4 regions of the Delftia sp. Lp-1 genome follow, and region 2 is predicted to be linked to each of the others. Evidence: predicted binding sites of a transcription regulator. Region 2 holds the regulator's gene; each other region holds the start of a gene.
The links. Region 2 encodes LexA, which represses DNA repair genes until DNA is damaged. Its sites were predicted from a motif close to ACTGTATNNNNATACAGT; they were not measured.

Region 1: the regulator LexA is predicted to act here: its motif matches at 3,134-3,151, upstream of recA (recombinase RecA).
Region 3: the regulator LexA is predicted to act here: its motif matches at 3,281-3,298, upstream of LGR64_RS06100 (putative DNA modification/repair radical SAM protein).
Region 4: the regulator LexA is predicted to act here: its motif matches at 1,735-1,752, upstream of LGR64_RS04825 (DNA topoisomerase IV subunit B).

What each region holds. Positions count from the first base shown of each region.
Region 1 covers NZ_JAJALJ010000003.1:249,454-255,282, reverse strand. Annotated here, with positions in the region: gene LGR64_RS22145 (LysR substrate-binding domain-containing protein) at 1-206, shown strand, start outside; gene LGR64_RS22140 (sensor histidine kinase) at 166-1,665, opposite strand; gene LGR64_RS22135 (response regulator) at 1,760-2,434, opposite strand; gene LGR64_RS22130 (MarR family winged helix-turn-helix transcriptional regulator) at 2,534-3,034, opposite strand; gene recA (recombinase RecA) at 3,182-4,285, shown strand; gene recX (recombination regulator RecX) at 4,488-4,964, shown strand; gene yddG (aromatic amino acid DMT transporter YddG) at 4,961-5,829, opposite strand, start outside.
Region 2 covers NZ_JAJALJ010000001.1:2,702,252-2,708,080, reverse strand. Annotated here, with positions in the region: gene LGR64_RS12085 (AAA family ATPase) at 83-640, shown strand; gene LGR64_RS12080 (FecR domain-containing protein) at 688-1,659, opposite strand; gene LGR64_RS12075 (sigma-70 family RNA polymerase sigma factor) at 1,664-2,140, opposite strand; gene LGR64_RS12070 (hypothetical protein) at 2,221-2,367, opposite strand; gene LGR64_RS12065 (hypothetical protein) at 2,395-2,817, opposite strand; gene lexA (transcriptional repressor LexA) at 2,980-3,654, opposite strand; gene LGR64_RS12055 (asparaginase) at 3,753-4,742, shown strand; gene adk (adenylate kinase) at 4,835-5,491, opposite strand; gene kdsB (3-deoxy-manno-octulosonate cytidylyltransferase) at 5,756-5,829, opposite strand, start outside.
Region 3 covers NZ_JAJALJ010000001.1:1,388,660-1,394,488, forward strand. Annotated here, with positions in the region: gene purL (phosphoribosylformylglycinamidine synthase) at 1-1,027, shown strand, start outside; gene LGR64_RS06095 (TIGR03915 family putative DNA repair protein) at 1,105-1,944, opposite strand; gene LGR64_RS06100 (putative DNA modification/repair radical SAM protein) at 1,960-3,279, opposite strand; gene LGR64_RS06105 (SWIM zinc finger family protein) at 3,758-5,203, shown strand; gene LGR64_RS06110 (DUF5691 domain-containing protein) at 5,200-5,829, shown strand, end outside.
Region 4 covers NZ_JAJALJ010000001.1:1,091,639-1,097,467, forward strand. Annotated here, with positions in the region: gene LGR64_RS04810 (class I SAM-dependent methyltransferase) at 1-165, opposite strand, end outside; gene LGR64_RS04815 (hypothetical protein) at 236-385, opposite strand; gene LGR64_RS04820 (MFS transporter) at 399-1,625, opposite strand; gene LGR64_RS04825 (DNA topoisomerase IV subunit B) at 1,786-3,768, shown strand; gene LGR64_RS04830 (lytic transglycosylase domain-containing protein) at 3,772-4,644, shown strand; gene parC (DNA topoisomerase IV subunit A) at 4,684-5,829, shown strand, end outside.

The DNA of each region.
Region 1 (5,829 bases), on a different contig from region 2:
GCGCCCTGGGCTACTGGCTGTGCTATCCGGCCGACCGCGCCAACCACGGCACCCTGGGCATCTTCCGCAACTGGCTGGTGGACCATGCCGCGCAGACGCCGGGACGGATCGCGGTAGCGCCTGTGGCTCCCGGGGAATCTGCGGCAGCCGGGGATGCCCCGCCACCTATGCCGCAGGCTTGGGCGGCGGCGAGCGCAGCGCCGTGAAGCGCACACTGAAACGCGCACCCGGCGGCTGCTGGCCAGGATGCGCATCTTCCAGCACCACCTGGGCGCCATGCTGGCGCGCGATCTCCAGCACGATGGGCAGGCCCAGGCCCGAGCCATCGGCCTCCGAGCCCAGCACGCGGTAGAACGGCTGGAACACCAGCTCGCGCTCGGCCTCGGGCACGCCCGGTCCCGAATCCTCCACCTGCAGCAACAGGACCTGGCCGAAGGGGTCGGCCAGCACGCGCACCGTGACCATGCCGGGCCGGCTGCTGCTGGAGGGCGTGTAGTTGATGGCGTTGTCCACGAGGTTGCGAACCAGCTCCGTCAGCAGCGTGGCGTTGCCCTGCAGCCAGACGCCGGTGGCCGATGACTCGGCGCCGTCGTATCCCAGGTCCACATGCTTGTCCATGGCGCGCGGCAGGCAGTCGCGCACCACGTCGGTGACGATGCGCACCAGGTTGCAGGGCTGCATGGCCAGGCCGCGGCCCACGCCGGCGCTCTCGGCGCGCGCCAGCGCCAGCAACTGGTTCACCGTGTGCGTGGCGCGGATGCTGGCGCGCGCAATCTGTGCCAGGGACTGCCGCAACTCCTCCGTGCTCACGCCCTCGCGCTGGGCCAGTTCGGCCTGCATGCGCAGCCCGGCCAGCGGTGTCTTGAGCTGGTGGGCCGCGTCGGCCAGAAAGCGCTTTTGCGTGGCCAGCGAATCACCGAGCCGACCCAGCAGGTCGTTGACCGAGTCCACCAGCGGCACGACTTCCAGCGGCACGTCCTTGTGGTTGATGGGCGAGAGGTCCTCGGGCCGGCGCGCGCGGATGCGCTCCTCCAGCCGGTGCAGCGGCTTGATGCCGCGCGCCAGCGCCAGCCACACCAGCAAGGCCGCCAGGGGCAGGATGACGAACTGCGGCAGCATCACGCCCTTGATGATTTCCGTGGCCAGCACGCTGCGCTTTTCGCGCGTCTCGGCCACCTGGACCAGGGCCTGGGGCTCGTCGGGCAGGGGCATGCGCACCCAGACATGGGCCACGCGCAGGTCAATGCCGCGAAACTCCGCATCGCGCAGTTGCACGGCCCCGCCGGTCGGTGCACCGCCGGGCGACAGATCGCCAGATGGCGGATCGTCGGACTCGGGCGGCAGCGGCAGATCGCGCTCGCCAGCCAGGTACTCGCCCTTGACGCCCAGCACCTGGAAATACACGGTGTCCGACTCGTCGGCGCGCAGGATCTCGCTGGCCGATTGCGGCAGGTTGAACAGCACCTTGCCCTGCTGCACCATCACCAGCTGCGCCAGCGCCTGGGCGTTGTACTCCAGCGCGCGATCGAACGGCTTGTTGGCCAGGCCCTGGGCCACCAGCCAGGTCAGCGCCAGGCTCACGGGCCACAGCAGCAGCAGCGGCGTGAGCATCCAGTCAAGGATCTCGCCGAACAGTGAGCGCTGTTCACGCTGGAAGATTTTCATCGGCGGGCAGCCCTCACGACGGGTTCACGGCCCCGTGGCATCCGCCACTATGCGCAGGCAAGCCAACCCGGGCCTGACAGCCAGGGCAGCGGCCTCAGGAAGCGATCTTCTCAAGGCAGTAGCCCAGGCCGCGCACGGTGGCGATGCGGATGGGGCCGCGCTCTATCTTCTTGCGCAGGCGGTGGATATAGACCTCGATGGCGTTGTTGCTGACCTCGTCGCCCCATTCGCACAGGCGCTCGACCAACTGGTCCTTGCTGACCAGCCGGCCCGCACGCTGCAGCAGCACTTCCAGCAGGCCCAGCTCGCGCGCCGACAGCTCGACCATCTTGCCGTCGATGGTGGCCACGCGGCCAGCCTGGTCGTAGACCAGGGGGCCGTGCTTGATGGTGCTGCTGGCGCCACCCATGCCGCGCCGCGTGAGCGCGCGCACACGCGCCTCCAGCTCGGACAGCGCAAACGGCTTGGCCATGTAGTCGTCGGCGCCGTAGTCCAGCCCCTGCACGCGCTCTTCCACGCTGTCGGCCGCCGTGAGGATGAGCACCGGCAGCGCATCGCCCCGGCCGCGCAGCTTCTTGAGCACTTCGAGCCCGTGCATCTTGGGCAGGCCCAGGTCCAGGATGAGCAGGTCGAACTCGCTGCTGGTCATCAGCGCGGTATCGGCCTCGCTGCCGTTGGCCACATGGCTGACCACGGCGCCCGAGCCGCGCAGGCTGCGCAGCAGACCATCGGCCAGGACCTGGTCGTCTTCGGCAATCAGAATGCGCATGGGGTTGTCTCCTGAAATACAGACGCGCTCTGGATGTTGGAAATGCGCGTCTTTGATTCCCAGGATTCTAGGATGCGCCCCGCCCCACGGGCAGGGACCTTACCCGAGTGAGCCGCCGCCCGCATAGGCCTCCAGCCCCAGCGCCACCACGGTGGCGATGTCGTCGCCGACTTCCTCGCGGAACTCTGCCTCGGCCTGGGACACGGCGTCATGGAAGGCCTGCAGCCATGCCAGGCCCGCAGGCGTGAAGCGGATGCGGCGTGCGCGCGCATCGCGCTCGTCGCTCTCGCGCGTGACCAGGCCCCAGGCCTCGCACTGGGCCACCAGGTCGCCCATGGACTGCTTGGTCATGCCAGCGCGCTCGGCCAGGTCGGTGAGCCTGTCGCCAGCCAGCGACAGATGCCGCGTGATGTGGATGTGGGCCGCACCCACCTTGTCGCGCGCCGCAAGATTGGACAGCGCCAGCGGCACCTCCACATCGCGCGCCATGAGCTGCAGCACACGCGCGTCGAACCGCCGCATGGCATGGCCGAGCAGGCGGCCCAGGTGGGTCTGGCGCCAGGCGTCGGCGGGCGGCGTGGCGGGGGAAAACTCACTCATGGATGCATTGTGGAGGCAAATCCAAAAAGTCAGGAAAACTGACTAAAAACACCAACAAAACAAACCAACAAGCCCATAAACTACTGTTCAAGCATCCAGCCTGAATGCAAATACAGAGCTGAAACCCCAGCCAACCCAGGAGTCCGCATGAACACCGCCGTCACCACCGCCAACAGTGAAAAAGCCAAGGCCCTGCAGGCCGCACTCGCCCAGATCGAAAAGCAGTTCGGCAAGGGCACGATCATGCGCCTGGGTGAAGGCGAAGCCATCCAGGACATCCAGGTCGTCTCCACTGGCTCGCTGGGCCTGGACATCGCCCTGGGCGTGGGCGGCCTGCCCCGTGGCCGCGTGATCGAGATCTACGGCCCTGAATCCTCGGGCAAGACCACGCTGACGCTGCAGGTCATCGCCGAAATGCAAAAGCAGGGCGGCACCTGCGCCTTCATCGACGCCGAGCACGCACTGGACACCAGCTACGCTCAGAAGCTGGGCGTGAACCTCAACGAAGTGCTGATCAGCCAGCCCGATACCGGCGAGCAGGCCCTGGAAATCGTGGACAGCCTGGTGCGCTCGGGCGCCGTGGACATGATCGTCGTGGACTCGGTGGCCGCCCTCACACCCCGGGCCGAAATCGAAGGCGAGATGGGCGACCAGCTGCCCGGCCTGCAGGCCCGCCTGATGAGCCAGGCGCTGCGCAAGCTGACAGCCACCATCAAGAAGACCAACTGCATGGTCATCTTCATCAACCAGATCCGCATGAAGATCGGCGTGATGTTCGGCAGCCCCGAAACCACCACGGGCGGCAATGCGCTGAAGTTCTACGCCTCGGTCCGCCTGGACATCCGCCGCACCGGCACCATCAAGAAGGGCGACGAGGCCATCGGCAACGAGACCAAGGTCAAGGTCGTCAAGAACAAGGTCTCGCCTCCGTTCAAGACCGCCGAGTTCGACATCCTCTTCGGCGAGGGCATCTCGCGCGAAGGTGAAATCCTGGACATGGGTGTCAACGCCAAGATCCTCGACAAGTCGGGCGCCTGGTATGCCTACAACGGCGAGAAGATCGGCCAGGGCCGCGACAACGCCCGCGAATTCCTGCGCGAGAACAGCGGCCTGGCCGTGGAGATCGAGAACAAGGTGCGCGACAGCCTGGGCATCGCCCTGCTGCCCACGGCCGGTGGCGATGCCCCCGAAGCCAAGGCCGCCAAGGCGGGCAAGGCCAAGGCCGACAAGGACGGCGTGATCGAAGCCTGAGCGGCCTGACCCCTCACTGCAGGCGCTGCCGCGCCTGCACACACTGTGTTTGCCATCTTGGCGCAGGCTCACGTCTGCGCCTTTTTTATCGCCGGGACGCCCCAAGGCAAAAAAGCTGCCCCCTTGGGGGGCAGCGGACCTTGCGCAGCAAGGGGAGCGTGGGGGCCTTTTTTATTCGGGACGATTCAGGAGACATTGCCGCATGGGATTCGCCAAGCTGTCGCTCAAGGGCCGGGCGCTCAAGCTGCTGGGCCAGCGCGAACATTCACGGCTGGAGCTGGAACGCAAGCTCGCCCCCCATGTGGAGGAAGGCGAAGACCTGGGCGCCATGCTCGACGCGCTGGAGCAGCGCGGCTTCATCAGTGCCCAGCGCGTGGCCGAGTCCGTGCTGCACCGCAAGGCCGCGCGCTTTGGCACGGCACGCGTGGTGCAGGAGTTGCGCAACAAGGGACTGGACGACGGCCTGGTGCGCGCCGCCGCAGAGCAACTGCGTGCCACCGAACTGCAGCGCGCCCTTGCCGTATGGCGCCAGCGCTTCGGCGCACCACCGGCCACACCGCAGGAACGACTCAAGCAGATGCGCTTTCTGGCTGCTCGCGGTTTTGGAGGAGAAATTGCGAGCAAGGTGCTGCGGGGGCGCAGCGAAGACTGGGACGCAGGAGCAGAGGACGAAGGCTAGTCTGCGCGCCGGGTCGCACCCCAGCACACCAGCGACCCCACGGTCACCAGCACCACGCCCTGCCAAAAGCCCCAGCCCGGCTGCACCTGCAGCCAGGCACTGGCCAGCAAGGCAGAGAACACGGGCGTGAAGTACGAGGCGGCAGCCATCACGGCCAGATGCCCGTGCTGTATGCCGTGCTCCCAGCAGCTGTAGCCCAGGGCGGTGAGCCCGCCCACGGCCAGCAATTGCAGCACCACGGTGCCCGACCATTGCATGCCGCCTTCACCGCCCAGCCACAGCCATTTGATCCACAATGCCAGCGCGGTCCATATCAGGAAAAGGCCTACGGCATTGTGGCCGCCGCCCCAGCGCCGCGCAGCCAGCGAATAGCAGGGCCACAGCAGGGCAGCGCCAAAAGCCAGTCCATACGCTAGCGGGTTGGACAGCATGTGGTCCGCCATGCCCCGCAGTTGCAGGGAGTCGCCGCCCAGTACGCGCGTCAGCCCCCACAGGCACAGCAGCACGCCGGGCCACAGCCACCAGCGCGCATGCTGCTGGCGCAGCAGCACGGCCAAAACGATGGTCAGGCTGGGCCACAGGTAATTGATCAGCCCCAGCTCCAGCGCCTGGGCGCGGTCCTGCGCCAGGCCAATCGCCAGCGACAGACAGATCTCGTAGACCGCAAACAGCAGGCCGCAGCCCCAGAAGTAGGCCGGATGCATGGCCCGCCACTGCGAGGGCCTGGGCAAGCCGCGGACGGCGGCCACGCACAGTGCGCTGACCGTGTAGAGCATGGCTGCGCCGCCCACGGCGCCCAGCGGCTCGGCCACCGAGCGCATCAGGCCCACTGTGCAGCTCCAGCACACCACGGCCAGCAGTCCGA
Region 2 (5,829 bases):
TTCAGCGCCATGCAACCCGCCCAGAGGAGGCGGGTTTTTTCATTCCGTCTCCGGGTTTTCTCAAGCCTTTCAGGAGATGGATATGCAGGTTTCCGAACAGTCCCGGCCCCGTTGCGCAGAATATGCCGATGCCCCTGCCGCCAACGCGCGGCTTGCCACGCTGCACATGGTCTGCGGCAAGATCGGCTCGGGCAAGTCAACGCTGGCGCGGCAATTGGCGGCCGGGCCCGGAACGGTGTTGGTCAGCGAGGATTCCTGGCTGGCCGGCCTGTACCCCGGCGAGATGCAGTCGGTGGCCGATTACGTGCGTTGCAGCACGCGGCTCAAGGGGTTGATGGGGGCGCATATACAGGCGCTGCTGGACGCTGGCGTGTCGGTGGTGCTGGATTTTCCGGCCAATACCCTTGAGGGGCGGGGCTGGGCGCGCAGCGTGTTCGAGAAAGTGGGCGCCTCGCACCGCCTGCATTTTCTGGATGTGCCTGACGAGGTCTGCAAGCAGCGCTTGCGTGTGCGCAATGCGGCGGGCGAGCATCCGTTTCAGGCCAGCGATGAGCAATTCGACCTGATCACGAGCTACTTTGTCGCGCCCTCCGACGAGGAGGGCTTCGACGTGGTGCATCACCCGTATGCGCCGGTCTGAAGTGCCGGCCTGGACAAGAGACTTCGCCACGGCCTCATCCCATCATCTCAGCTTGATCGCGCTTGCACCTCCACCCAATAGCGGGTACGGGTGCGCAGTTGCAGAGGAAAGCGGCTGACGAGCGCGGCCAGGGCGCGATCCGTGTCATCCACGGGAAAGGCGCCCGAGACAAGCATCCCGGCGACCTCGGCCGAGCAGCCCAGGTAGCCGGGCCGGTAGCGGGCAAGGGCGTCAATCAGCTGGCCCAACGGCATGTCCAGCGCGACCAGGCCGCCTTCATGCCAGCTGGCTGCAAAGGGGTCTGCGGACGTGGGCGGCTGGGTAGCGCTGGACGAGAAGGCGGCCTGCTGTCCGGCCTGCAATTGCGCGGAGGGCGCCTCGCTGTCCAGAGGCTGCAGGCGCACGGCCTTTTCCTGCACGGTGACATGGCACAGGCCATCGTCCGCAAGATGGACCGTGAAGCGCGTGCCCAGGGCCAGTACGTGGCCTTGCGGGGTCTGCACGCTGAAGGGGCGGCCCAGCGCGTCGGGCTCGGTGGCGACGAGGATGCGGCCCCGGTGCAGGCGCAGCAGGCGCTGGCGGTCGTCAAAAACGGTGTCCAAGGCGGTTGCCGTATCCAGGGCCACCAGGGAGCCGTCGGGTAGCGTCAGATCCCGGCGCTCGCCCGTGGCTGTGCGCTGCCCGGCCTGCCAGCTTCCCAGTGGTGCGCCTTTCCAGGCCATCCAGGCCGTGGCGCCGCTGCCCAGGCCCAGAGCCACGCCGCGCACCACGGAGCGGCGGGTGGGCGAGGCGCGACGGCCCAGCGCCTGGCGCGCCAGGGGTGCGGGCAGATGCGACAGTTGCGCGGTGACGGATTGCACGCGCAGCCAGGCGCGCTGGTGGGCGGGATCGGCCTCATGCCATTTCTGCCAGTCCTGTTGCAGGCCCGCTGTGGCAGAGGCGCCGCGCAGTTTCACGTGCCAGGCGGCGGCCTCATGCAAGGCGCGGCGGTCGTTGCCTTCCAGATGTCTCTCGCCCATGTGGCTATGCCAGGACCAGGCAGCAATGCTCCATCGCCCGGGTCAGGTAGTTGCTGACGGTGCGCAGCGATACACCCAGGCGCTGGGCGATCTCTGGGTAGCTCAGTTCCTCGAACTGGGCCAGCACGAAGGCTTCGCGAACCTTGGGAGGAAGGCCTTGGAGCATGCGGTCCACATCCAGCAGGGTTTGCTGGACGATGGCCTGCTCTTCGGGCGAAGGCGCCAGTGATTGTGGCAACTGGGCCAGATAGTCCAGATAGGACTGCTCCAGCGTGCGGCGGCGAAACAGGTCGGCGACCAGGCCCCGGGCGATGGTGGCCAGGTAGCGCCTGGGTTCGCGGATGTCCTGCTGCGGCAGGGGCGAGCGCAGCAGGCGCACAAAGGTGTCCTGGGCCAGGTCGGCGGCATCGTCACGGTTGCCCAGGCGTTTGCGCAGCAGGCTTTCCAGCCAGGGATGGTGGTTCTGGTAGAGGCTGTGCACGGAGAAGGTTGGGGCGGAGGAGGCGGGCGCAGTGGCAATCGCTGCTGCAAAAGATAATAAGAATGCTTATCAATTATCTTTCAGGCCTGCGCCCCTCCCGCAAAGAGGGCGTCCACTTGTTGCATGTGCGCTACAGGGCAGTGGTGGCCGCCAGCCTGCACCAGCTTTGCGCAGGCCGATTCCTCGTGCGGCACGCTGTCCGCGCCGCCCAGGTTTGTGTCGTGCAAGGTGTGTCGCACACCTTGCATCGGGCCTCAGTTGGCTGCCGGTCCGCCATGCGCCTCCATGCGCTCCAGCGCAGCGCAGACATCGGCCATGCGCCCGGAGATGAACAGGCATTCCGGCTGCTCCTGCGGCGACCGCTGGATGATGCGCAGGCCTGAAGGCTGCTCAGGTGCGGATTGCAGGGCGGGCTGCGTCGGCAGCAAGGGCAGGATCAGCTGGGCATCTCCATGGTCTGCAGCGCGTGCGGCCTTGCCGCGGCGCTGCTGGCTGCGCCGGCGTGCCTTGCTGAAAGAGATCACGTTGGCGGACTCGGGTGCTGCAGCAGGTAATGGCTGGCACGCAGGGGCTTGTGCAAGTGGCATGGCCGACTCCATGGCGGTCGCAGTCAGGCGGATGCCATGTGCCAGGCGCAGGAAGGAAAAAGAAGATAGTGTTGGCAGAGCGAATCCCATGTGACGACTCCTGTTGGCGTGTTTCAAAGAGGCATGGACACAGGCAGGATTGCGGTTTGCGGGCAAAGCTCCGCCCAGGGCGAAGCTCCAAGGCTTCGCGCCTACCACCTGGGCGGTGCGTGAAATGGGGTGAGGCGGCCTGAGAAGGGCCGCCAGTCCGGCTTACATGGACATGCTGTTGCGGATCAGCCCCACGGCCAGGCCTTCAATGGCAAAGACCTCTTCGGGGGCGACGCGAATCACCGGGTAATCGGGGTTTTCCGGCAGAAGTTCCACGCCCTGCGTGGTGCGGCGCAGGCGCTTGACGGTGACTTCATCACCCAGGCGCGCCACGACGATCTGGCCGTTGCGGGCTTCGTGTGCGGACTGCACGGCCAGCAGGTCGCCGTCCATGATGCCCGCGTCGCGCATGGACATGCCACGCACGCGCAGCAGATAGTCGGGGCGCGTCTGGAACAGGCTGGGCTCGACGGAATAGGTTTGGTCGATATGTTCCTGGGCGAGAATGGGCGAGCCCGCCGCAACGCGGCCCACCAGGGGCAGCATCAGCGGTGCCAGGGCCGACAGCGGCAGTCCGAAACTGGTGCCGCGCGCGGCATTGATGTTGCGCACGGTGTCGGTACGCAGGCGAATGCCGCGCGAGGTGCCGCTGACCAGTTCGATCACACCTTTGCGGGCCAGGGCCTGCAGGTGTTCCTCGGCAGCGTTGGCGGACTTGAAGCCCAGCGTGTTGGCGATTTCCGCGCGGGTGGGAGGCGCGCCCGTGCGGGAGATGGCGGCCTGGATCAGGTCCAGGATCTGTTGCTGGCGGGCGGTGAGCTTGGGATGGTCGAGCATGGCGTGCGTCCGGTCCTTGAGGGCAGATGGCAGGCTGGGAGGCCATCTGATGATTTATACAGTATCTGTATTTTTAACCAGTTTTCTAAGAGGTGCAAGTGGGGCAGTCAAAGTTGGTGATTCTGGGCACGGGCGGGACCATCGCCGGCCGGGCGGATTCGCAGTCGCAGGGCGTGGGGTACAAGGCCGGGCAGATCACGGTGCAATCGCTGCTGGAGGCCGTGCCGGACCTGGAGCAGCAGGCGCTGGGACCCGTGCAGACGCAGCAGATCGCGCAGGTGGACAGCAAGGATATGGACTGGCCCGTGTGGCGCGCGTTGCTGCGCGCCTGCACGCAGGCATTGGAGGATGCGGACACACGCGCCGTGGTGATCACGCATGGAACGGACACGCTGGAAGAGACGGCCTGGCTGCTGCACAGCCTGCTGCCGGCCACCAAACCCATTGTGTTGACCTGCGCCATGCGCCCGGCCACTTCCCTGTTGGCAGACGGACCGCAGAATCTGCGCGATGCCGTGACCGTGGCTGCCAGCGGCGGGCGCAGCGGCGTATGGGTGGTGGCAGGCGGCGAGGTGCATGCGGCAGCCCAGGTGCAGAAGGTCCATCCTTACCGGCTGCAGGCAATGCGTTCTGTGGAAGGCGGGCCGCAGGCGTTGTTGGAGGAGGGGCGTGTGCGCTGGCTGGTGCCCGATGCGCCGTCCTCCCCCTCCGCACCGTCCACGCGGGCCATGGTGCCTGCGACCATGTCATCTGATCTGCTGGCGCTGGATGAGCTGCCCTGGGTCGAGGTGGTGTTCAGCGGCGCCTTGGCGCGTGCCAGCGGTGTGGATGCGCTGGTGGCGGCAGGCGTGCGTGGCATCGTCGTGGCTGGCACGGGCAACGCGACGGTTCACGAAGGCATGGAAGCGGCCTTGCAGCGTGCCCGCGACAAGGGCGTCTGGATCTGGCGGGGCACGCGCTGTGCCGAAGGCCTGCCCGTGGCCTCCGGCCTTGGGACCAACCCGGCAGAGGCTGATCTGGCGCAGCTGCCCGTGGCAAAGGCCCGGATTGCGATGATGCTGGCGCTGGCAGCGCAGCCGCGCGATTGAGCCGGGCGGCACCGCCGGCATTTATTCAGATGCTGGCGGTCAACAAAAAAGCACCCGGCGGGTGCTTTTTTCGTTGTGGCACATGGCCTGCATCACTCAGCCAGTGCAGCCAGTGCGCGTTGGGTGATGTCCTCGACCGAGCCCAGGCCGCTGATGGCGCGGTACTTGGGTGCCGCTGCGGCTTCCTTTTTGGCCCATGCGCGGTAGTAGTCCACCAGGGGGCGGGTCTGGCTGCTGTAGACGTCCAGGCGCTTCTTGACGGTTTCTTCCTTGTCGTCTTCGCGCTGCACCAGCGGCTCGCCGGTCACGTCGTCCTGGCCTTCGACCTTGGGCGGATTGAACTTGACGTGGTAGGTGCGGCCCGAGGCGGGGTGGGAACGGCGGCCGCTCATGCGCTCGATGATGGCGTCGAAGGGCACGTCGATCTCCAGCACGTAGTCCAGCTTCACGCCAGCGGCCTTCATGGCGTCTGCCTGGGGAATGGTGCGGGGAAATCCATCAAACAGGAAGCCGTTGGCGCAATCGGCCTGGGCGATGCGTTCCTTGACCAGATTGATGATCAGGTCGTCACTGACCAGTTGGCCGGCGTCCATCACGGCCTTGGCCTGCTGGCCCAGGGGCGTTCCGGCCTTGACGGCGGCACGCAGCATGTCACCGGTGGAAATCTGGGGGATGCCGTACTTCTGGCAGATGAAAGCGGCTTGCGTGCCTTTGCCGGCGCCGGGTGCGCCCAACAAAATCAGTTTCATGGAAGTCCTTGAGGAGAGTAGAAATTCTTGTCTGCCGGATCGGCCCACCGGGGCGGACAGTCCATGCGTCATATTTTTGTCGCGGGCAAGGATAGCACGCACAGGGCTAACACTGGCTTACACGCAGAGGGCAAAACTGTCGCCTGTGCAATCTCCAAAAACTGCGTTTTGCTGTCCGACAAAACCGCATGTGCAGTTGTGTTGTGAATGGCGATGCCGGGCATCGCCATTGGCGCATCTGTATTGGCGTATGCGGGATCGGATTCAGGCGGACAACCGGGCGCGTACCCGTTCCAGGTCTTCGGGGGTGTCCACACCGGGGCCTGGTGCATGGGGCG
Region 3 (5,829 bases), 1.3 Mb from region 2:
GCGCCCCGTCTCGTCCAAGGTCGATGCGGGCAAGGGCGAACTGCAGGTCTGGCGCGATGCCAAGTCCGTCTTCGGCGCCTCGCTCAGCGACCTGCACCAGGTCTGGGATGCCGTCAGCTGGAAGATTGCCCAGCAGCGCGACAACCCGGCCTGCGCCGACAGCGAGCACGCCGCAGCCGGCGAGCCTGCCGACCCGGGCATGCACCTGCACCTGACGTTCGACCCGGCCGAGAACCCCGCCGCACCCTTCCTGAACCTGGGTGCGCGCCCCCGCGTGGCCGTGCTGCGCGAGCAGGGCGTGAACTCCCATGTGGAAATGGCCTACGCCTTCACCGAAGCCGGCTTCGACGCGGTGGACGTGCACATGACCGACCTGCAAAGCGGCCGCGCGCAGCTGCAGGACTTCGCCGGCGTTGTGGCCTGCGGCGGCTTCAGCTACGGCGACACGCTGGGCGCCGGCATCGGCTGGGCGCGCTCCATCACCTTCAACGACAGCCTGTCCGCGCAGTTCCAGCAGTTCTTCGGCCGCAGCGACACCTTCGGCCTGGGCGTATGCAATGGCTGCCAGATGTTTGCCGAGCTGGCCGACATCATTCCCGGTGCCCAGGACTGGCCGCGTTTCACGCAGAACCAGAGCAACCGCTTCGAGGCGCGCCTGTCCATGGTGGAAGTGCTGGAGTCGCCCAGCCTGTTCCTGCAGGGCATGGCCGGCAGCCGCCTGCCCATCGCCGTGGCCCACGGCGAAGGCTTTGCCAACTTCCGCTACCGCGGCAATGCGGACAAGGCCATCGCCTCCATGCGCTATGTGGACAACCATGGCAAGGCCACCGAGCAGTACCCGTTCAACCCCAACGGATCGGCCGGCGGCCTGACGGCAGTGACCACGGCCGATGGCCGCTTCACGGCCATGATGCCGCACCCCGAGCGCGTGTTCCGCAACGTGCAGATGAGCTGGACCAACGGCGACAAGTCGGAATTCAGCCCCTGGATGCGCGTGTGGCGCAACGCCCGCAAGTGGCTGGGTTGATGCACTGAGCGACGCTGCAAAGCAGACAAAGGCCCTTCGGGGCCTTTTCTTTTTCTGTTTCTTTTTGGCGGCTGCCGTTACGGCGCCAGCATCTGCGCCGTGCGCGCGCGGGCCTGCTGGACCAGGGTGGAGATCAGCACCGTCTCGGGCAGGTTGTGCCAGTAGCGGCGCGGCATCTCGCGCAGCATGGCCTGCTCCTTCAGGCGCGCCGGGTTGAAGGTGCTGGCGTAGTAGGTCAGCCACAGGGCCTCGCCCGCGTCGGCTGGCGGGGCATCGCTGCGGCGCGCGCCGGGCGCCAGGCGCAGCGCATGGCCGTCCCAGTGCGCGCTGCATTGCGGCGTGAGGATGGCCCAGTGCATGTTGGCAAAGCGCTTGCAGAAGAAGGGCGCTGCCGCGCGCACGATGTGGTGCTCGTGCTCGAACCAGGCAATGTGCAGATCGGGCTGGTCCGGTCGCTGCGTGGTCCGAAAGCGCACAAAGGCGTGCATCTTGTGGATCTCGCGCGAGACGGGGCGGGCCAGGGCCTCGATGGCGCGCCAGTCCGCATCCAGCGCATCCAGCCGCAGTTCGGGCCGGGCCTGCATGCGCGCCAGCCAGCGGTGGCATAGCTCGAAGCGGCCCGCCGCGCGGTGCATGCAGGCATGGCGCAGCGCGGACATCTGGGTGTCCGACAAGGACAGCCCTGCCTCGCCGGGGCCGGCCAGCCCGGCGAGTGCCGAGGCGGGCATGGCCTGCTCCGGCGCGCTGGAAAACAGGTCCACCCCCGCGCCGAGTTGCTGCGCCCCCCGCGTGTCGGGCCACCGCCATTGCACCACAGCGGGGTCGGCGCCATGGGCCAGCAGCGCCCGGCAGGCTGCGCGAAAGCCGGGCCAGTCGTCGGGGCTGTCGAGTTCGATGGTGAGAGCCTGTGCTTGCATGGCGTGCTCCAGGTTCTAGAACAGGCTGGCCTGCACCGCGTTTTGCACGCGCATGCCGCTGTGCCGTGCCTGGGCCTGGCTGGCCTGCGACTGCGCGATCAGCCGGGTGCGCAGCGCGGCCGAGTCGGTCTCGCCCAGCAGGGGCCGGTGGCCGTCGATCAGCACGAAGGGCAGGGCCTTTTGCACGGGCGCGCGCAGCCGCAGCAGATCGTCCAGCCGCAGCCTGCGCACGCGGCGCGCCGCCAGCAGGCGGTCCACCGTCTGCGTGCCCAGGCCCGGCACGCGCAGCAGCAGGCTGCGCGGCGCACGGTTGAGGTCCACGGGGAACTGCTGGCGGTTGGCCAGTGCCCAGGCCAGCTTGGGGTCGATCTCCAGGTCCAGCATGCCGTGGCGGCTGGCCGCCGCGATCTCGCCCGCCCCGTAGCCGTAAAAGCGCATCAGCCAGTCGGCCTGGTAGAGCCGGTGCTCGCGCATGAGGGGCGGCGCCTGCGGCGGCAGATCGCGCGAGGCATCGGGAATGGGGCTGAAGGCCGAGTAGTACACGCGGCGCAGGCCGTAGCCCGCATACAGCGTGTGGCTGGATTCGAGGATGTCGGCATCGGTTGCGCGGTCGGCGCCCACGATCATCTGCGTGCTCTGCCCGCCCGGCGCAAAGCGCGGCACGGCGGCGCGCTGCGCGGGTGCGCCGGGCAGGGACTGCGCCTGGCGCTGCTCGCGCGTGGCCGCGCGCCAGGCCTGCACATGCCGGTCCACGCCCTGCATGGCCTGGCGTATGCGCTGTCCATCCTTTTCAGGCGCGAACTGCGCCAGGCCGCTGGCCGTGGGCAGTTCCACATTGATGCTCAGGCGGTCGGCATGGCGGCCTGCCTGGGCCAGCAATTCGGGGGCGGCATCCGGGATGGTCTTGAGGTGGATGTAGCCGCGAAAGTCATGCTCCTCGCGCAGGCGGCGCGCCACTTCCACCAGTTGCTCCATGGTGTAGTCGCTGGAACGGATGATGCCGCTGGACAGGAACAGCCCCTCGATGCAGTTGCGCCGGTAGAAGTCCAGCGTCAGCTGCACCACCTCGGCCACCGTGAAGCGGGCGCGCTGCACGTTGGAGCTCTTGCGGTTGATGCAGTAGCGGCAGTCGAAGATGCAGACATTGGTCAGCAGGATCTTGAGCAGCGAGATGCAGCGCCCGTCGGGCGAATAGCTGTGGCAGATGCCCATGCCGGTGACCGAGCCCATGCCCTTGCCGTCCAGCGAGTCGCGCCCCTGCGATCCGCTGGAGGCGCAGCTGGCGTCGTACTTGGCGGCGTCGGCGAGGATGAAAAGTTTGCGTTGCAGCTCCATGACTGTATAAATATACAGTATATTTGCTTGGCACGTCCGGTTTCCTGAGAGCCCATCCCTCAGCCAGGGTCTGGTCCGGCCTTGCCTGGCTGCGGGTCGAGCGCACTGTCGCGCTATCGCAATGGCCAGCGGATTGCAATGGTTGCCAGTGCAATGGAATGAAACCGTTTTCAGTGCGGACTGAGTACTTGCTTTCAATGGGTTGCGATGTGCATCGCTGGAAATGATGAATGCGTGTTTTCTGCGTCTTTCGCAATGCCTGAAGGCTGGCATGGCTTGGTGCCATCAATGCACGCGCTGATATAGCGCAGCTGGCTGCGCGCCATGGGGGTTTCCCATTCATGGGGGAGAGGTTGGGTGTTGTTGTGAATTGTTTCAAATTGCCGATAACTATTGCTGATAGGCTTTCGGGTTTGCCGGGCAGTGCCGTTTCATTCAATGCGCCCGGCGATGACAAACACTTGGAGAGGGAGCTTCGGTGTCGCGTGTATTAGGAACAGAGAGCGAAGTGCTGGCGCTGTCGCCGGACGCCTCATCCAGCAAGGCTGCCAAGGGCCTGCAATCGCCCGCCAAATGGCCCGCCATGGGCGCCAATGATGTGGCGGTCTGGGGTGAATGCCAGGGCAGCGGCAGCAAGCCCTACCAGACCCAGGTGGACCTGTCGGGGCCTTCCTTCAAATGCTCTTGCCCCAGCCGCAAATTCCCCTGCAAGCACGGGCTGGCGCTGATGCTGATGCGTGCCGGCGGGCAAGTCCCCGAAGGCGTTGATCCGCCCGCCTGGGTGCAGACCTGGCTGGACAGCCGCCAGGAAAAGGCCGAGAAGAAAGAGGCCAAGGCTGCCGCCGCAGCGGCCGAGCCGCCACCCGATCCCGAGGTCGCGGCCAAACAGCAGGCCAGGCGCGAAGACAAGCGCTGGGACAAGGTCGAAGCCGGCCTGCAGGAACTGTCGCTGTGGATGCAGGACATGGTGCGTGCGGGCCTGGCCAACCAGGCCAGCGACACGCAGATGCGCCAGCGCTGGAACAACATGGCCGCGCGCATGGTCGATGCGCAGGCCACGGGCATGGCGGCGCGCATCAAGGATTGCCGGGATCTGGTGGACAGCCACCGAGACTGGCCGCGCGACATGCTGGTGCAGCTGGGCCACTGGCAGTTGATCATCGACGCCGTTCGCCGCCGCGAATCGCTCAGCCCCGAGGTCAAGGCCGACGTGATGGCCGCGCTGGGCTGGCCCATGGACAAGGCCGAGGTGCAGGCCAGGGGCCAACTGGTCGAGGACGAATGGCTGGTGGCCGGCCTGCGCATGATCGAGCGCGAAGGCCGGCTCATGGAGCGGCGCGTCTGGCTGCAGGGCCAGCGCACGGGGCGCATGGCCCTGGTGCTGGACTATGCGCAGGGCGGGCGCGGCTTTGAATCGGCCTGGGTGCCGGGCCATCGCTACGGCTGCGCGCTGAATTTCTATCCGGGCCATGCGCCGCTGCGCGCCATTGCGGCCAATGGCAACGGGCCTGCGCTGCCTGCCGATGGCGCCAGCCCGCTGGCCACCTCGGCCGGGGGAGACGTCCTGCAACGGCTGGGCCAGCGCATTGCCGCCAACCCGCTGCAGGCCACGCAGCCGCTGTGCCAGGACCGGCTGCGGCTGGTGCCCGCCCAGGGCCAGTGGTTCGCGGCCTGGCCCCAAGCGCTGGATGCATCGCCGGTCACCCCTGGCACGGCGGCGCCAGTGCAGCCCGTTCCCGTGGCGATTGACGATGCCGAGGCCTGGCGCCTGCTGGCGCTCAGCGGCGGTGCGCCCATGCAGCTGTTTGGCGAATGGGAGCCCGGCCCGGCCGTGGGCCGCTGGCGGCTGCTGAGCGCCTGGCAGGCCCGCGAGGGTGAAACCGCCCAGCAATGTATCTGGCAGAACCAGGGTGATCCGGTATGAGCAACGCACAACTTTGGGCTGCGCTGCAGCAATCGGCCATGGTCGGCTCGGACCGGCTGGCCGTGCCGCCTGCGCTGGCTTCGGGCGTGGACCCGTCCGCAAGCGGGTCGCAGCAGGCCGTGCAGGCCGCGCTGCTGCCCCGCGCTGATGTGGCCGGTGACTCGCCCGCCCAGCAACTGCTGCGCGCCAGCGCCGTGGCGGCCGTGTTCGAGCGGGCCGGCTGGCAGCCTGGCGCGCAGGTGCGCCTGACGGCACCGCTGGCCGTGCCGGCCGCCGCGCCTGCGGAGTCGCGCACCGCGCCTGCCGATGCGCGCCTGCACACCCTGATGGGCGACGTGCTCAAGGACGGCCCGTTCGAGCTGCAGGCCTCCATGCTGCGCACCCTGGACCAGGCCGGCCAGCGCCTGCCCCACGATCTGCTGGTGCCTGCGCTGGAGCAGGGCCGCCAGTCCGTGGAACTGCGCCAGTGGCTGGCCCCCGTGCTGGGCGAGCGCGGACGCTGGCTGGGCGCGCTCAACCCGCAATGGAGCTATGCCAGCGGCGTGGAGGAAACCGCCGACCCCGAACTGGTCTGGCAGGAGGGCTCGGTGGAGCAGCGCGTGGCCCTGCTGCGCAGCGAGCGCGCA
Region 4 (5,829 bases), 1.6 Mb from region 2:
CAGGGCCTGGGCGTCGCGGTCCACCCCGGTGACGGCGTGGCCACGCGCATGGAACCAGCGCATGTGCCGGCCGGGCCCGCAGGCCACGTCAAGCACCGAGGCCTGGGGCGCCAGAAGGTGCGACCAGCGTTGGATCCAGGGCGAGGGCGGCGTGGCTGCGTGCATGTGCAATTTTGGAAATAAAGTGAAAGCGGCCGACATTGTGCCGCCAGGCCTTCGCCGCTCCGCCTCCATTTCAGAAGCAGGCCCAGATCTGGTCTGCCATGCCCAGCATGAACTGCGGCTGCAGGTAGAGCATGAAGACCAGGCCCAGCACCAGCAGCACGGCGGCCCACAGCGCCAGCCTGCGCAGGATGCGTGGGCGGGGCCTGGTGGATGTGGTCATGGATGTCGTCATCTCAGGCAGCGGCCTGGGCCGCGCGCAACCGTGCCACGGGGGCTTCGCGTATGGGCAGGTTCAGCAGGCCGGCGGCCACGCCCAGGCCGATGGCCAGGTACCAGACCACCTGGTAGCTGCCTGTGTGGTCATAGAGATAGCCGCCCAGCCAGACGCCCAGGAAGCTGCCCACCTGGTGGCTGAAGAACACCATGCCGCTCAACATGGACAGATGCTGCACGCCGAAGATCTGGGCCACGGTGGCATTGGTCAGCGGCACGGTGGACAGCCACAGCAGGCCCATGGCGGCAGAGAAGATGTAGACCGACCAGGGCGTCAGCGGCGCCAGCAGGAAGAGCACGATCACCACCGAGCGCGTGAAGTAGATGGTGGACAGCAGGTAGCGCTTGGGCAGGCGCTGGCCCAGGTTGCCGGCCACGTAGGTGCCAACGATGTTGAACAGCCCCACCAGCGCCAGCGAGATGCTGGCCACCTGCGGTGCCAGGCCGTAGTCCTTGAGGTAGCTGGGCATGTGCACGCCGATGAACATCACCTGGAAGCCGCAGACGAAGTAGCCGGCCGTCAGCAGCACGAAGCTGGGCGTGCGCAGCGCTTCGGCGACGGCCTGGCCCGCGCTTTGGTCGCGCACGGGACGGGCGTTGCCGGGCTGGAAGCCCGGCTCGCGCAGGCCGAAGGCCAGCGGAATAATCATCAGCGCGCACAGCGACAGCAGCAGCAGGGCGTTGGACCAGCCGAAGTTCGAGATCAGGCTGCCTTCCACGGGCACCATGAAGAACTGGCCGAAGGAGCCCGCCGCCGCCGTCACGCCCATGGCCCAGCTGCGCCGCGCCACGGGAATCTGGCGGCCCAGCACACCGTAGATCACGGCATACGTGGTGCCTGCCTGGGCTGCGCCGATCACCACGCCGGCCGTCAGGGCGAACCAGGTTGTCGTGGGCGCCATGGCCATGCCGGCCAGGCCCAGCGCATACAGCAGCGCGCCCACCAGGAGCACGCGGAAGGCGCCGAAGCGGTCGGCCAGCATGCCGCCGAAGATGCCGAGCACGCCCCAGGACAGGTTCTGGATGGCGATGGCCAGCGCGAAGGACTCGCGCGTCCAGCCCATTTCCTGGGTGATGGGCTGCAGCCACAGGCCGAAGCCATGGCGGATTCCCATGGACAGCGTCACGACTGCGCCCCCGCACAGCAGTATCTGCACCATGGACATGGGTTGGTTGTTTTTTTGCATGCGGCAAACTTTAGCGAAACTCCGGGTTTTGCGCTGTGCCGCTTGGGTCGCCCATGCGCCAGCGCGGCCCTTGATGGCAGCGGCTTTTTCGGGATAGTCACTGTCAATGACTGTGAATGCATCCAGCACTGAGCCGGGCCGCGCACTACAATCCGCCCCCATGGCAGTCAAACCATCTCCCACTTCCGCCAGCGAATACTCCGAAGGCTCGATACGCGTGCTCAAGGGCCTTGAGCCCGTCAAGCAGCGTCCCGGCATGTACACGCGCACCGACAACCCCCTGCATGTGCTGCAGGAGGTGATCGACAACGCGGCCGACGAGGCACTGGCCGGCTTCGGCAAGAAAATCCGCTTCACCCTGCATTCCGACGGCTCCTACAGCGTCGAAGACGACGGCCGGGGCATCCCCTTCGGCATGCATCCCGAGGAAAAGGCGCCCGTGGTGGAACTGGTCTTCACGCGGCTGCATGCGGGCGGCAAGTTCGACAAGGGCAAGGGCGGCGCCTACAGCTTCTCGGGCGGCCTGCACGGCGTGGGCGTCTCGGTCACGAACGCGCTGGCCACGCGCCTTGAGGCCTGCATCCACCGCGAGGGCAAGGTGGCCACCATCGCCTTCTCGGGCGGTGACGTGGTCGAGCCCCTGCAATCGCGGCCGCTGGCCGCGGGCGAACGCAAGCAGGGCACGACCGTGCGCGTGTGGCCCGATGCCCGCTATTTCGAATCGCCCCAGTTGCCCATGGGCGAGCTGATGCACCTGCTGCGCAGCAAGGCCGTGCTCATGCCCGGCGTGTCGGTGACCCTGGTCAACGAGAAGACGCGCGACACCCAGACCTGGCAGTTCAAGGGCGGCCTGCGCGACTACCTGCAGCAAAGCCTGCATGGCGAGGCGGTCATCCCCCTGTTCGAGGGCGAGGGCTTTGCCGATCGCCACCACGACAGCTTTGCCGAAGGCGAGGGCGCCGCCTGGTGCGTGGCCTTTACCGAGGACGGCGCACCGCTGCGCGAAAGCTATGTCAACCTGATCCCGACCACCGCCGGCGGCACGCATGACAGCGGCCTGCGCGACGGCCTGTTCCAGGCGGTCAAGGCGTTCATCGAGATGCACTCGCTGCTGCCCAAGGGCGTCAAGCTCATGCCGGACGACGTCTTTGCGCGCGCCAGCTATGTGCTCAACGCCAAGGTGCTGGACCCGCAGTTCCAGGGCCAGATCAAGGAGCGCCTGAACTCGCGCGATGCCGTGCGCCTGGTCAGCGGCTATGTGCGCCCCGCGCTGGAACTGTGGCTCAACGAGCACGTGGAATGGGGCCGCAAGCTGGCCGAGATCGCCATCAAGGCCGCGCAGACCCGTCAGAAGGCGGGCCAGAAGGTCGAAAAGCGCAAGGGCTCGGGCGTGGCCGTGCTGCCGGGCAAGCTCACCGATTGCGAAAGCCGCGACCTGAGCCTGAACGAGGTCTTCCTGGTCGAGGGCGACTCGGCCGGCGGCAGCGCCAAGATGGGCCGCAACAAGGAAACCCAGGCCGTGCTGCCCCTGCGCGGCAAGGTGCTCAACACCTGGGAGGTGGACCGTGACCGGCTGTTCGCCAACAACGAAATCCATGACATCTCGGTGGCCATCGGCGTGGACCCGCATGGCCCCAACGACACGCCCGACCTGTCGGGCCTGCGCTACGGCAAGGTCTGCATTCTTTCGGATGCCGACGTGGACGGCTCGCACATCCAGGTGCTGCTGCTGACGCTGTTCTTCCGCCATTTCCCCAAGCTCATCGAGGCCGGCCACATCCATGTGGCGCTGCCGCCGCTGTTCCGTGTGGACGTGCCTGCGCGCGGCAAGAAGCCTGCGGCCAAGATGTACGCGCTGGACGAGGGCGAGCTGACCGCCATCCTCGACAAATCGGCCAAGGACGGCGTGCCGCGCGAGAAATGCCAGATCAGCCGCTTCAAGGGCCTGGGCGAGATGAATGCGGAGCAGCTGTGGGAGACCACGCTCAACCCCGACACGCGCCGCCTGCTGCCCGTGCAGTTCATGAACCTGGACTTCGCGGCGGCCGAGCAGGTCGTCACCAAGCTCATGGGCAAGGGCGAGGCCGCAGCGCGCCGCGAGCTCATGGAGCTCCATGGCGACGCCATTGAAGTCGATATCTGACCCATGACTGTGCTCCGCGCCGCCCTGAAGCACCGCCCGCACCTGGCGCGCGGCGCCGGGGCGCGCGCGCTGGCGGCGCTGGGCCTGGCCCTGGCGCTGTGGGGGCTGGCGCGGCCGGCGCATGCCGATCTCTGGGCCTTCGTGGACGAGCGCGGCATCACGCACTTCGCTGCCGAGGCGCTGGACGAGCGCTACAGGCTGTACTTTCGCGGCTCGGTCTATGACAGCACCGAGCAGGGGCTCAAGCCCCCGATGGTGCAGGCCGAGGCCGCTGCCGACGCTGACGGCAGCGGCGATGCCGGCCGCAGGCTGCAGGCGCATACGCGGCTGCAAAGCTTCTTTGACATCTCGCCGCGCTACAAGAGCGTGCGCGGCCATCTGCGCAAGGCGGCGGACCACACGGGCGTGGACTACGACCTGCTCAAGGCCGTGATCGCCGTCGAGTCGGGCTTTGACGCGCAGGCCATCTCGCCCAAGGGGGCGGTCGGCCTGATGCAGCTGATGCCAGCCACGGCCCAGCGCTTCGGCGTGGAGGCCAGCCGCCAGCGCAGCGTGCAGCAGCAACTGGCCGATCCGGCCGTCAACGTGCCGGCCGGCGCGCGCTACCTCAACCATCTGATGGGGCTGTTCCCCGGCCGGCTGGACCTGGTGCTGGCCGCCTACAACGCAGGCGAGGGCGCCGTGCGGCGCGCGGGCCAGGCCATCCCTCCCTTCCAGGAAACCCGCAATTACGTGAAGGCCGTGCTCGGCATCTACGAGCAGCTGCAGGGCGGGCGCGAGCGCGCGGGCCCTGCAGCGCCTGCAGCAGCGGCGTTGCCGGGCACCACGCCCCGGGTGCGCATGACGCTGCCCACAGGACTGCCCACGCCGCAATGAGCGGCATTCATTGCATTTTTTGAGATCACGAATTTCTTCATGAGCGACCAAACCTCTCTGGATCTGGCACAACAGGCGGCCGGCGATGCACTGGACCTGGGCCAGTACGCGCAACGGGCCTATCTCGAATACGCACTGTCCGTGGTCAAGGGCCGGGCACTGCCCGATGTGACCGACGGCCTCAAGCCCGTGCAGCGGCGCATTCTGTACGCCATGGACCGCATGGGCCTGAGCTACAGCGGTCCCAACCACAACACGGCGGCCAAGCCCGTCAAGAGCGCACGCGTGGTCGGCGATGTGCTGGGCCGCTTTCACCCGCACGGCGACCAGTCGGCCTACGACGCGCTGGTGCGCATGGCGCAGGACTTCAACCAGCGCTATCCGCTGGTCGATGGCCAGGGCAACTTCGGCAGCCGCGACGGCGACGGCGCAGCCGCCATGCGCTACACCGAGGCGCGCCTGTCCAAGATCACGGGCCTGCTGCTCGACGAGATCGACATGGGCACGGTGGACTTCGTGCCCAACTACGACGGCAGCACGCAGGAGCCGCAGCAACTGCCCGCGCGCCTGCCGTTCGCCCTGCTCAATGGCGCCAGCGGCATTGCCGTGGGCCTGGCCACGGAAATCCCCAGCCACAACCTGCGCGAGGTGGCCGACGCCTGCGTGGCCCTGATCAAGCGGCCCCAGCTCAGCGACGAGGAACTGTTCCAGATCATCCCCGGCCCCGACTATCCGGGTGGCGGGCAGATCATCAGCAGCGCCTCCGACATCCAGGACGCCTATCGCACGGGCCGTGGCAGCCTCAAGCTGCGCGCGCGCTGGAAGATCGAGGAGCTGGCGCGCGGCCAGTGGCAGATCGTGGTGACCGAGCTGCCGCCCGGCGTCTCGGCGCAGAAGGTGCTCGAAGAGATCGAGGACATCACCAATCCCAAGGTCAAGACCGGCAAGAAGGCCTTGAGCCAGGAACAGACCCAGCTCAAGGCCAGCATGCTGGCCGTGCTCGACGGCGTGCGCGACGAGTCCAGCAAGGATGCGCCGGTGCGCCTGGTCTTCGAGCCCAAGACCGGCAAGGTGCCGCAGCAGGAACTGATCACGGCGCTGCTGGCGCACACCAGCCTGGAGTCGTCCAGCTCCATCAACCTGACCATGATCGGCCTCGATGGCCGCCCGGTGCAGAAAAGCCTG